Regions from separate parts of the Streptomyces sp. NPDC087440 genome, predicted to be linked through region 2. Evidence: riboswitches for the same ligand, from Rfam matches in the RefSeq annotation. Region 2 holds a riboswitch; the other holds the start of a gene.

Region 1 (6,613 bases), on a different contig from region 2:
TCGGTACCTTCCCATCTGGATCGGACCGGGTGAGGCCACTGCCATCGCCTTCGCCCAGCAGGGGCTGGCCCCCGCCAGGCCGCTGACGCACGACCTCTTCAAGGACGTGCTCGAAGCGGTCGGCCAGGAGCTCACCGAAGTGCGGATCACCGATCTGCGGGACGGGGTGTTCTACGCCGAGCTGGTCTTCGCCAGCGGGGTGGAGGTCAGTGCCAGGCCGTCGGACGCGATAGCGCTCGCGCTGCGCACCGGAACGCCGATCTACGGCAGTGACGGGGTCCTGGACGATGCCGGGATCGCGATTCCGGACGAGCAGGAGGACGAGGTGGAGAAGTTCCGCGAGTTCCTCGACCAGATCTCGCCGGAAGACTTCGGCACCAACAGTCAGTGAGCCACGCGGTCCAGGTGATCCCGTGAGCCGCATGTCCCCGGTGGGCCTTCGGGTCCCCGGGGATTTCTGCGCATTCGAGTAGCCTTTCCCCGAAGAGAGATGCGGGAAACCACTCTCAGGGTGATTATCACTCGGCGTGCCGAGTGTGGCGATCGTTGACGCACCCCGGGTGACTGCCTACCGTCGACAAGGCAGGTCAAGGACGGAGGTCGGCGTGAGAATCAGCGGCGACGGTACGGCGACGGGCGGGCCGTATCCGCTCGGCAGTTCGGCCGACCCCACAGCAAGCACCACCGGAAGCCACACCCCACGTACGGCGGCGGCACAGCCCGCGGCCGAGACGGTCGGATACCGGGGGCCCACCGCGTGTGCGGCGGCCGGTATCACGTACCGGCAATTGGACTACTGGGCGCGCACCGGGCTCGTCGAGCCGAGCGTGCGGCCCGCGTACGGGTCGGGCACGCAGCGGCTCTACAGCTTTCGTGACGTCGTGGTGCTCAAGATCGTCAAGCGGTTCCTGGACACCGGGGTCGCCCTGCAGAACATCCGCGCCGCCGTGCAGCACCTGAGGGCCCGGGGCTTTCAGGACCTGGAGCGGATGACGCTGATGTGCGACGGGGCGACGGTGTACGAGTGCACCTCGCCGGACGAGGTCGTCAGCCTCCTCCAGGGTGGCCAGGGGGTCTTCGGGATCGCCGTGGGCGTGGTCTGGCGGGACGTCGAGACGGCGCTGTCGCAGCTGCACGGGGAGCGCGTGGACACCGGTGAGACGCTCGTCGGGAACAACCCGGGGGACGAGCTGGCGCGGCGGCGCAACCGGGCCGTCTGAGGCCCTCTGCGGGCTTTGTCGCGGGGCGGTGCGCTGCGCGCTGCGGGGCCTTCCGGCCGATTGTCAGTGGCGTAGGGCAGCATCGGTGGGGTGAGGACCGCGCCGACCATTCTGCATCTCGACATGGATGCCTTCTACGCCGCAGTGGAGCAGGCGGCGAAGCCCAGCCTGCGCGGAAAGCCGGTCGTGGTGGGCGGGCTCGGGCCGCGCGGGGTGGTCGCGACCGCTTCGTACGAAGCCAGGCGTTTCGGCGTGCACTCGGCGATGCCGACGGCGCAGGCGCGCAGGCTGGCGCCCAATGCCGCGTACCTGGTGCCGCGCTTCACCGTGTACCGGGCGGTGAGCGAGACGGTGATGGAGCTGCTGGGGCGGCTGTCGCCGCTGGTGGAGCCGCTCAGCCTCGACGAGGCGTTCGTGGACCTGGAGGCCGGGGGGTCGGCTGACGACGAGGCTTCCGCGCGGGCGGTCGGGGAGCGGCTGCGGGAGCAGATCAGGGAGCTGACGGGGCTCAGCGGGTCGGTGGGGCTCGCGGGATCCAAGATGCTGGCGAAGATCGCCTCCGAGGAGGCCAAGCCGGACGGGCTGTGCCTGATAGCGCCCGGGACCGAGCGGGAGATGCTCGCACCGATGTCCGTGCGGATTCTGCCGGGGGTCGGGCCGGCCACGGGCGATCACCTGCGGCGGGCCGGGATGACGACCGTCGCGCACCTGGCGGAGGCGGGCGAGGACGAGCTCGTACGGCTGTTGGGGAAGGCGCACGGGGCGTCGCTGCACCGGATGGCCCAGGGGCTCGACGACCGGCCCGTGGTGGCTGAGCGGGACGCCAAGTCGGTTTCGGTCGAGGACACCTTTGACGTGGATCTGCACGACCGGGTGCGGGTGCGGTCGGAGGTGGAGCGGTTGGCGGACCGGTGCGTGGAGCGGCTGCGGGGGGCGGGGCGGTCGGGGCGGACCGTGGTGCTGAAGGTGCGGCGCTTTGACTTCTCGACGTTGACGCGGTCGGAGACCTTGCGGGGGCCGACGGACGATCCGGGGGTGGTGCGGGAGGCTGCGGCGAGGCTGCTGGAGGGGGTCGACACGACGGGGGGCGTGCGGCTGCTCGGGGTCGGGGTGTCGGGGCTGGCGGACTTCACGCAGGAGGATCTTTTTGCGCAGGCGGCGGAAGCGGCTGCCGCAGCGGCCGCAGCTGGGGGGACGGCGGCTGAGGAAGTGGCTCCGGAGCCTGTCGAGGCGGCGGTCGAGGTGCCGGAAGCGGAAGCGGCCGGGGAGCGGCGGTGGCTGGCCGGGCACGACGTGCGGCATGCGGAGTACGGGGCGGGGTGGGTGCAGGGCAGTGGGCTGGGGAGGGTGACGGTGCGGTTCGAGGAACCGGGGTCGCCGGGGCCGGGGCGGGTGAGGACGTTTCGGGTCGATGAACCGGGGTTGGAGCGGGGGGAGCCGTTGCCGTTGGTGGGTGGCTGAGGTTCGTGCCGGGGGCGCTGCCCCAGGACCCCCGGATTTCGCCCCGGACCCGCCCTTTCCCTAAAGCGCTGCCGCGCGGCTTGGAGTTTGGTTGCTCGCGCCCACGCGGCGGAGCCGCACATCGGCACAGCCTCGCGCCCCTGACGGGGCGCTTCCGGTCAGCGGGGGAGGTGGAGGCCGTAGTGGTGGTAGAGCTGGAGTTCTTGTTCGGGGGAGAGGTGGCGGCCCACGCCGAAGTCGGGGGCGTCGCGGATCAGGGACTTCTCGAAGGGGATGCGGAGGGTGTCGTCCTCCAGGCGGCTGGGCTCCAGCGGGACGAAGGCGTCGCGGGAGAAGAGGCCCGTGCGCAGGGCAGCCCACTCCGGGATGCCGGTGGCGTCGTCGAGGTAGACCTCGTCCACTGTGCCGATCTTGGTGCCGTTCCGGTCGAACGCCTTGCGGCCGATCAGGCTGCGCGGATCGATGTCGGTCTGCACGGTCCCTCCAACTGGTCGCAACTGCTGGGTGAATCCCCGTAAAACACTACGAAAGAGCAGAATCGTGAGGCTGGCCACTCGAGGGATCGAACGATGAGTGCGCTGGTAGGCTGACCGAGGCTGCTGACCCCGTGCGGGAGAGTCCTCCGAGTACGTGTCGGAGGCGCCGAAGGAGCAACTCCTCCCCGGAATCTCTCAGGCCCCTGTACCGCACGGACGAGGTCACTCTGGAAAGCAGGGCGGGTGGCGGATTCGGCGCAGGCCGGAGCGTGACCTTTCCTCACCGACGGTGAAAGTCGGAGTGCCGATCGTGGCGCTCCGGTGAAGCTCTCAGGTTGAGATGACAGAGGGGGAGGCCGTCCGGGTACCCGTGCCGTGGTGCCCCTCGCAGGTCGTGTCGGACCAGGAGGCCTTCCGCAGATGACTGCCAACCGTCGTATTCCGCTCGCCGAGCTTGAGCGTGGCATTCCCTTTGAGCAGCGTCACATCGGCCCTGACGGCGAGGCGCAGGCGAAGATGCTCGCCCAGGTCGGCTACGGGTCGCTCGACGAGCTGACCGCCGCCGCGGTGCCGGACGCCATCAAGAACGCCGAGGCGCTGGGGCTCCCGGACGCGCGCACCGAGGCCGAGGTCCTGGCCGAGTTGCGCACGCTGGCCGACCGCAACCAGGTACTGGCCCCGATGATCGGGCTCGGGTACTACGGGACCTTCACGCCGCCGGTCATCCTGCGGAACGTCATGGAGAACCCGGCCTGGTACACCGCCTACACGCCGTACCAGCCGGAGATCTCGCAGGGACGACTTGAGGCCCTGCTCAACTTCCAGACGATGGTCGCCGAGCTGACCGGGCTGCCCACCTCGGGCGCTTCCCTGCTCGACGAGGGCACCGCCGCGGCCGAGGCCATGTCGCTGGCCCGCCGGGTGGGCAAGGTCAAGCAGGGCGTCTTCCTGGTCGACGCGGAAACGCTTCCGCAGACCATCGCCGTGATCCAGACGCGGGCCGAGCCGACCGGCGTCGAGGTCGTCGTCGCCGACCTGGCCGAGGGCATTCCGGCCGAGATCGCCGAGCGCGGTGTCTTCGGCGTGCTGCTCCAGTACCCGGGCGCCTCCGGTGTGGTGCGGGACATCAAGCCCGTGATCGACGCCGCGCACGAGCTCGGCGCGATCGTCACCGTCGCCGCCGACCTGTTGGCGCTGACGCTGCTGACCTCGCCCGGCGAGCTGGGCGCGGACATCGCGGTCGGCACCACGCAGCGCTTCGGTGTGCCGATGGGCTTCGGCGGTCCGCACGCCGGGTTCATGGCCGTACGCGAGAAGTTCGCGCGCAGCCTGCCGGGGCGGCTCGTGGGTGTCTCGGTGGACGCCGACGGCAACAAGGCGTACCGGCTGGCGCTCCAGACGCGTGAGCAGCACATCCGTCGCGAGAAGGCGACCAGCAACATCTGTACGGCGCAGGTCCTGCTCGCCGTGATGGCCGGGATGTACGCGGTCTACCACGGGCCGGACGGGCTCAAGGGGATCGCGCGGCGCACGCACCGCTACGCGTCGATCCTCGCCGAGGGGCTGACGGCCGGTGGCGTGGAGGTCGTGCACGGCGCGTTCTTCGACACGCTGACCGTGCGCGTTCCCGGCCGCGCCGACGAGGTCGTCGCCGCCGCTCGGGCGAACGGCGTCAACGTCCGCCGGGTCGACGCCGACCTGGTGTCCATCGCCTGCGACGAGACCACCGCGCGCACCCAAGTGGCCGCCGTGTGGGCCGCGTTCGGCGTCGAGGGCGACATCGTCGCACTGGACGAGAGCGTCGGCGAGGCGCTGCCGGAGGGGCTGCTGCGTACGGACGCGTATCTGACCCACCCGGTCTTCCACGCGCACCGCTCCGAGACCGCGATGCTGCGCTACCTGCGCAAGCTCGCCGACCGCGACTACGCGCTCGACCGCGGCATGATCCCGCTCGGCTCCTGCACCATGAAGCTGAACGCGACCACCGAGATGGAGCCGGTGACCTGGCCCGAGTTCGGGGCGATCCACCCCTTCGCGCCGGTCGAGCAGGCCGCCGGATATCTGACGCTCATCCGCGAGCTGGAGGAGCGGCTCGCCGAGGTCACCGGGTACGACGCGGTGTCCATCCAGCCCAACGCCGGTTCGCAGGGCGAGCTGGCCGGACTGCTGGCGGTGCGCGCGTACCACCGGGCGAACGGTGACGAGCAGCGCACCGTGTGCCTGATCCCGTCCTCCGCGCACGGCACCAACGCGGCGAGCGCCGTGATGGCGGGCATGAAGGTCGTCGTGGTGAAGACCGCCGACGACGGCGAGGTCGACGTCGAGGACCTGCGCGCCAAGATCGAGCAGTACCGCGACGAACTGTCGGTGCTGATGATCACCTACCCGTCGACGCACGGCGTCTTCGAGGAGCACGTCGCCGACATCTGCGCGACCGTGCACGAGGCCGGCGGCCAGGTGTACGTCGACGGCGCGAACCTCAACGCGCTGGTGGGGCTGGCCAAGCCGGGCAAGTTCGGTGGCGACGTCAGCCACCTGAACCTGCACAAGACCTTCTGCATCCCGCACGGCGGCGGCGGCCCCGGCGTCGGCCCGGTCGGCGTGCGTGCGCACCTCGCGCCGTACCTGCCCAACCACCCGCTCCAGCCGTCGGCCGGTCCCGAGACGGGTGTCGGCCCGATCTCCGCCGCGCCGTGGGGTTCGGCCGGAATCCTGCCGATCTCCTGGGCGTACGTACGTCTCATGGGCGGCGAGGGCCTGAAGCGGGCCACGCAGGTGGCGGTGCTCGCGGCGAACTACATCGCCAAGCGTCTGGAGCCGCACTACCCGGTGCTCTACACCGGTCCCAACGGACTCGTCGCGCACGAGTGCATCGTGGACCTGCGCCCGCTGTCGAAGGCGACGGGTGTGAGCGTGGACGACATCGCCAAGCGGCTCATCGACTACGGCTTCCACGCGCCGACCATGTCGTTCCCGGTCGCCGGGACACTCATGATCGAGCCGACGGAGAGCGAGAACCTCTTCGAGCTGGACCGGTTCTGCGACACGATGATCGCCATCCGCGGCGAGATCGAGAAGGTCGCGGGCGGCGAATGGCCCGCCGAGGACAACCCGCTGCGCAACGCCCCGCACACCGCGGCCGCGCTCGGCGGCGACTGGGACCACCCGTACACCCGCGAGGAGGCCGTCTTCCCGGCGGGCGTCTCGGCGGCGGACAAGTACTGGCCGCCGGTGCGGCGCATCGACGGTGCGTTCGGCGACCGCAACCTGGTCTGCTCGTGCCCGCCGATGGACGAGTACGACAACTGAGCGGTGACGCCCGGTAGGTGACATGCGTGGGGGCCGGTGCGGAGTGGAGACTCCGGGCCGGCCCCTTCGTCGTACGTCCTGTTCCCGGCGTACGTCGGCTGTGTCGGGTGTGCGGTTCGGCTAGGCAGCGGTGGCCACGTCCAGCGG
Region 2 (6,613 bases):
CACGCTCGCCAGGGCGCGGCGGGCGGTGACGACGACGCCGCTCTGCCGGAACGCCTCCGCGGCCGCGGCGAGGAAGTCGACGGGCTCGTCCTGCCAGTCGGGCTCGAAGAGCCGCACCCGGCCGCCGCTCGCCGGACCGTCCAGCGGGGTGCGGCCGATGCGGCACAGCTCGGCGACGGCGGGCGGCGGCAGCGGCATGCCGACCGCGCCCTCCGGGTTCACCACGATGCCCAGCTGCGGCGGCAGCCCACGGGCGAACTCCACGGCCGGGGCGACGGCGAAGTCCAGGTGGCTGCCGACGCAGGTGCGGAACTGCTGCTCGGAGCTGAAGACGGGTACGTACGCCTGGCCGTCGAACTCGATGGTCGGCAGGTCGAGCGGACCCCGGTCGGGGCCGCCTCCGTTGGGCAGCGGAATCCACACCTGCGAACGGCCGAGCACCTCCACGAGCCGTGGGCCTGCGCCGGGGTTGCCGAGGGAGGCGGCGAGCACGTCCTCCAGCTCGTTGGCCGGCCAGCCCCCGCCGGGCAGGGCGGCGCCGTCGGGAAGACCACCGCCGGGAAGGCTCCCGCCGGTCGGGGCACCGTCGCCGGGGGCCCCGTAGGGAGCACCGCCGTACGGTCCGGGCTGCTCCGGCACCCCGTACTGCCCCGTCGTCTCCGGTATGTCCACGGACCGTCCCCTTCTCGCCTGCCTACCGCCTCTGTACGGGGCCCGAGCCTATCGCCGGGGCGCTCCGGATCAGCGGAGTCCACCCGAATGGCCACGTTCCGCACCCGCCGCGTTGCGGAGCGTGCTGCGCCATTCGAGGGTGGCGAGCAGAGCCGATCGGCCGCCGGGCGGTTCCCCACCGCCACCGCTCCACCGGATGCCCCCACCGGCCGGGTCGGCCTCGTCCCCGAACTCCCCCTTCCGGAAGGAAACCCGCCGTCATGGCACTGAACAGGACCGCCGCCCTCGCCCTCTCCACGTCGCTCTGCGGGGCGCTGATCCTCGGCACGGCCGGCACGGCCGCCGCTGCCACCATCGCCGGGGGAAGCATCCCGTCGGCATCCGCAGCTGCGGGGCACGGCGTCCGGCACGACCTGGACGCCCTCACCAAGGCCGCCCGGAACCTCGCCGTCGCGCCCGCTGCGGAGCGGACCGCCGCCCGCGCCCTGGTCGAGGCCCGGCTGGCGGACGCACTGGCGGGCACCGCGTCCGCCGCCCGGGCGGACGACCCGGAGCCTGTCGCGGCCAACACCCCGCTGTCCCTGCTGGATCCCGTGGACGACGACACGACGGACACGGACACCGCGCAGACGGTCGACCCGGAGGCCGACACGGGCACGGGCACGAACACGGCGACGACCACGGTGGACACGACCACGCCCCCCGTGATCGTCGACCCGGGGCCCGCCAAGCCGTGCCCCACGGTCTCCGCCGCCCGCACCGCCCTGAAGGCGAGCGTCGACGCGCTCGTCAAGGCCGTCTCGACCGGCGACTGGGACGCCGCCCGGCAGGCCTTCGGCGGCGTGCAGCAGGCTTCCGCCAAGCTGGCGGCCACGGTGTGGGCCAAGGCGTCCGCCGCCCGTCCCCCGAAGTAGTCCCGCCCCTTTCCCCTCTCCCCCCGGCACCCCGCGCCGGGGGGAGAGGGGAGAGGCTCCGCCTCACTCCCCCTCGAACCCGATCTCCCGCAGCACCCCCGCCGCGTCCCTGTCCAGCAGTACGGCCGAGGCGCACCCGGCGGGCAGCCGCCCCTCCTCCGCGTCCCGGACCAGGGTTCCGACGGCCCTGCGGTGCCGGGCGAAGGCGTAGCCGGAGACCCCGCGGCCGCGCTCCAGCTGGCCCTCCCTGGCCACCTCGGGCGACACGTCGAGCAGGATCAGCCGCAGCCCCCGCCCGCGTCTGCGGGCCTCGCGCGCCAGCCACCGCCGCACCCAGGCCTGCGTACCGCAGTCGTGCACGACGACGGAGGCGCCGGAGCGCAGTGCCCGGCGCAGCCCCGCGTAGTGCGCGACGCGGACGAGCGGGCGGTAGAGGGCGTACGGCAGTAAGCGCGGCGCCCTGGCGTCCCAGCGCTCGCGCACGTCCTGCGAGTCGATGGTGCGCACCCCCGTGGCGGCCCTGCCCATGAGCGTGGACTTGCCGCTGCCGGGCAGGCCCGACACCACCACCACGTCCCCCTCGGCGAACATCAGCCGCCGTGGGCTGCGTCCCTCGCGCTCGCGCAGGTCGCGCACGACCCGCGCCGACACGGCTCCCACGGTCCCCACCGCTCCCACCGCCCCCACGACCGCCTCGGTCCGCAGGCCTGTCGTGGCGGCGCATGCACTGGGCTGCTGCAACGTCCTCACCCCTCCCCCTCGGGTATGCCCTCACCCTTGCCCAAGAAGTGTAAAGAAAAGGTAATGCGGGACAAGCGATTTGCTGACCGGGAGGGCCGTGCAATGATGTGCGCGCCAGGCCACACCTGTGCACCCTCAACTTCACAACGGCCGCATGAATCCGCGCGGGAGAGTCCACGGCAGCAGTGCCGAAGGACGCCGAAGGAGCAAGCTCCTCCCTTGAATCTCTCAGGCCCCGTACCGCGCGGGCGAGGCAGATCTGAAAAGCGGGTCCCCCACCGGGCGGCCCCACCCAAGGTGCAAGCCGCACGCGCGAGTTGCGACGGCGAACCTCTCAGGTTCCGATGACAGATGGGGAGGACCGTCCCCGTCGTCATGCCCTGGGAGTCTTTCCGTCATGAGCACCGCCCCCCGCCACACCGCCCTCGATGCCCTGCATCGCTCGCTCGGCGCGACGATGACCGACTTCGCGGGCTGGGACATGCCGCTGCGGTACGCCTCCGAGCGCGACGAGCACAATGCCGTACGCACGAAGGCGGGGCTCTTCGACCTCTCCCACATGGGCGAGATCACGGTGACCGGCCCGCAGGCCGTGGACCTCCTCAACTTCGCCCTCGTCGGCAACATCGGCACCGTCGGCCTCGGCCGCGCCCGGTACACGATGATCTGCCAGGAGGACGGCGGCATCGTCGACGACCTGATCGTCTACCGCCTGGGCGAGACGGAATACATGGTGGTCGCCAACGCGGGCAACGCCCAGATCGTCCTGGACGCCCTGATCGCCCGCGCCGAGGGCTTCGACGCCGAGGTGCGGGACGACCGCGACGCGTACGCCCTCATCGCCGTGCAGGGCCCGGAGTCCCCCGGCATCCTGAAGTCCGTCACGGACGCCGACCTGGACGGCCTGAAGTACTACGCGGGCCTGCCCGGCACCGTCGCCGGCGTCCCGGCGCTGATCGCCCGCACCGGCTACACCGGCGAGGACGGCTTCGAGCTGTTCGTCGAGCCGCGGCACGCGGAGGCGCTGTGGCAGGCCCTGACCGAGGCGGGCAAGGACGTCGGCCTCATCCCGTGCGGCCTGTCCTGCCGCGACACGCTGCGCCTGGAGGCGGGCATGCCGCTGTACGGCAACGAGCTGACGACGAAGCTGACCCCGTTCGACGCGGGCCTGGGCCGGGTCGTCAAGTTCGAGAAGGACGGCGACTTCGTCGGTCGTACGTCCCTGGAGGCGGCCGCCGAGCGCGCCGAGACCGCTCCGCCGCGCAAGCTGGTCGGCCTGGTCGCCGAGGGCCGCCGCGTCCCGCGCTCCGGCTACCAGGTCGTCGCCGACGGCAAGGTCATCGGCGAGGTCACCTCCGGCGCCCCGTCCCCGACGCTGGGCAGGCCGATCGCCATGGCGTACGTCGACGCGGCCTTCGCCGCGCCGGGCACGGCGGGCGTCGGCGTCGACATCCGGGGCAGCCACGAGCCGTACGAGGTCGTCGCGCTCCCCTTCTACAAGCGGCAGAAGTAGCGCCCCCGCCGCCGGAAGCAGCGCCCCGCGCCGCCGGAAGTGACGAACGCCGCATCCCCGCGGGCGTCCTCACGTCTCATCTGTCAAGACCCTGTTCCTCAGCACTCCCCCGCATCCAGGAGAATTCAGCCATGAGCAACCCCCAGCAGCTGCGTTACAGCAAGGAGCACGAGTGGCTCGCGACGGCCGAGGACGGCGTCGCGACGGTCGGCATCACGGAGTTCGCGGCCAACGCGCTCGGTGACGTCGTCTACGCCCAGCTCCCGGCAGTCGGCGACACGGTGACCGCGGGCGAGACCTGCGGTGAGCTGGAGTCGACCAAGTCCGTCAGCGACCTGTACTCCCCGGTGACCGGCGAGGTCACCGAGGCCAACCAGGACGTCGTGGACGACCCCTCGCTGGTGAACTCCGCCCCCTTCGAGGGCGGCTGGCTGTTCAAGGTGCGCGTCACGGACGAGCCGGGCGACCTGCTCTCCGCCGACGAGTACACCGCGCTCTCCGGCAACTGAAACCCTTAGGGACTCGCCTGATGTCGCTTCTCAACTCCTCCCTCCACGAGCTGGACCCGGACGTCGCCGCCGCCGTCGACGCCGAGCTCCACCGCCAGCAGTCCACCCTCGAAATGATCGCGTCGGAGAACTTCGCTCCCGTCGCCGTCATGGAGGCCCAGGGCTCGGTCCTCACCAACAAGTACGCCGAGGGCTACCCGGGCCGCCGCTACTACGGCGGCTGCGAGCACGTCGACGTGGTCGAGCAGATCGCGATCGACCGCATCAAGGCGCTGTTCGGCGCCGAGCACGCGAACGTCCAGCCGCACTCCGGTGCGCAGGCGAACGCCGCCGCGATGTTCGCGCTGCTGAAGCCGGGCGACACGATCATGGGCCTGAACCTGGCCCACGGCGGTCACCTGACCCACGGCATGAAGATCAACTTCTCCGGCAAGCTCTACAACGTGGTCGCGTACCACGTGGACGAGACCGGCGTCGTGGACATGGACGAGGTCGCCCGCCTCGCCAAGGAGAACCAGCCGAAGCTGATCGTCGCGGGCTGGTCCGCCTACCCCCGCCAGCTGGACTTCGCCAAGTTCCGCGAGATCGCGGACGAGGTCGGCGCGTACCTCATGGTCGACATGGCGCACTTCGCGGGCCTGGTCGCCGCGGGCCTGCACCCGAACCCGGTGCCGCACGCCCACGTCGTCACCACGACCACCCACAAGACCCTCGGCGGCCCCCGTGGCGGTGTGATCCTCTCCACGCAGGAGCTCGCCAAGAAGATCAACTCCGCGGTCTTCCCGGGTCAGCAGGGCGGTCCGCTGGAGCACGTGATCGCGGCCAAGGCCGTGTCCTTCAAGGTCGCGGCCTCGGAGGAGTTCAAGGAGCGCCAGCAGCGCACCCTGGACGGCGCCCGCATCCTGGCCGAGCGCCTGGTGCAGGCCGACGTCACCGAGCACGGTGTGTCCGTGCTCTCCGGCGGCACCGACGTGCACCTGGTCCTGGTCGACCTGCGCGACTCGGAGCTGGACGGCCAGCAGGCCGAGGACCGCCTCCACGAGGTCGGCATCACGGTCAACCGCAACGCCGTCCCGAACGACCCCCGCCCCCCGATGGTCACCTCGGGCCTGCGCATCGGCACCCCCGCCCTTGCCACCCGCGGTTTCCAGACGGAGGACTTCACCGAGGTCGCCGACATCATCGCGGAGGCCCTGAAGCCCTCGTACGACGTCAAGGACCTGTCGGCCCGGGTCTCTGCCCTCGCCGACAAGCACCCGCTTTACCCCGGCCTGAAGTAATTCGGTCGGGTTACGTAGGCTTCATCTGGGCGTCGCGTGGTAGGCGACTTCCAGCAATACGTAAATACGGGGCACCGCGCACACTGGACAGTGAGCTCGGTGCCCCGTCCCTTGCCCGGGGCGTCCGGCCCCGCAGCGCACTCGTTCCGCCTGTTCTGCCCTGTTCTGCCCTGTTCTGCCCGACGGACAACGACGTCCGCCACCCTTCTGAGGAGTTCTGCTGTGGCCATCTCGGTCTTCGACCTGTTCTCGATCGGCATAGGCCCGTCCAGCTCCCACACGGTCGGACCCATGCGGGCCGCCCGCATGTTCGTGGGACGCCTGAAGAAGGACGGCCTGCTCGCCCAGACCACGTCCGTACGCGCAGAACTCTTCGGCTCCCTCGGCGCCACCGGCCACGGCCACGGCACCCCCAAAGCCGTCCTCCTCGGCCTCGAGGGCCACTCCCCCCGCACCGTCAACGTCGAGACCGCCGACGCCGAGGTCGAACGCATCCGCACCACCGGCAAGCTCCGCCTGCTCGCCACCGACATCGGCGACGCCCACGAAATCGACTTCGACGAGCCCAACGAACTCATCCTCCACCGCCGCCGCTCCCTCCCGTACCACGCGAACGGCATGACCCTCTTCGCCTACGACGCCCAGGGCACACCCCTGCTGGAGAAGACCTACTACTCCGTCGGCGGCGGCTTCGTCGTCGACGAGGACGCCGTCGCCGGCCAGAACCCGATCGTCCCCGACGACACCGTCCTCAAGCACCCCTTCCGCACCGGCGACGAACTCCTGCGCATGGCCCGCGAGACCGGCCTGTCCATCTCCTCGATGATGCTCGAGAACGAGAAGGCCTGGCGCACCGAGGAAGAGATCCGCGAGGGCCTCCTGGAGATCTGGCGCGTCATGCAGGCCTGCGTCTCGCGCGGCATGTCCCGCGAAGGCATCCTGCCCGGCGGCCTCAAGGTCCGCCGCCGCGCCGCGAACTCCGCC

The links. A riboswitch is a leader RNA that binds a small molecule or an ion and turns the genes downstream of it on or off. The one in region 2 is predicted to bind glycine.
Region 1: it holds a riboswitch for glycine, as region 2 does, so the genes downstream of both, gcvP (aminomethyl-transferring glycine dehydrogenase) here and gcvT (glycine cleavage system aminomethyltransferase GcvT) in region 2, are expected to answer to the same signal.

Annotation. Positions count from the first base shown of each region.
Region 1 covers NZ_JBIUXN010000022.1:158,215-164,827, reverse strand. The annotation lists gene ACIO3O_RS34030 (bifunctional nuclease family protein) at 1-391, shown strand, start outside; gene ACIO3O_RS34025 (MerR family transcriptional regulator) at 606-1,220, shown strand; gene ACIO3O_RS34020 (DNA polymerase IV) at 1,311-2,681, shown strand; gene ACIO3O_RS34015 (PRC-barrel domain-containing protein) at 2,840-3,157, opposite strand; glycine riboswitch at 3,282-3,378, shown strand; gene gcvP (aminomethyl-transferring glycine dehydrogenase) at 3,578-6,466, shown strand; gene ACIO3O_RS34005 (DUF5999 family protein) at 6,587-6,613, opposite strand, start outside.
Region 2 covers NZ_JBIUXN010000007.1:316,371-322,983, forward strand. The annotation lists gene ACIO3O_RS17640 (enhanced serine sensitivity protein SseB) at 1-531, opposite strand, end outside; gene ACIO3O_RS17645 (hypothetical protein) at 933-1,586, shown strand; gene ACIO3O_RS17650 (AAA family ATPase) at 1,650-2,327, opposite strand; glycine riboswitch at 2,483-2,580, shown strand; gene gcvT (glycine cleavage system aminomethyltransferase GcvT) at 2,725-3,840, shown strand; gene gcvH (glycine cleavage system protein GcvH) at 3,972-4,349, shown strand; gene glyA (serine hydroxymethyltransferase) at 4,370-5,629, shown strand; gene ACIO3O_RS17670 (L-serine ammonia-lyase) at 5,852-6,613, shown strand, end outside.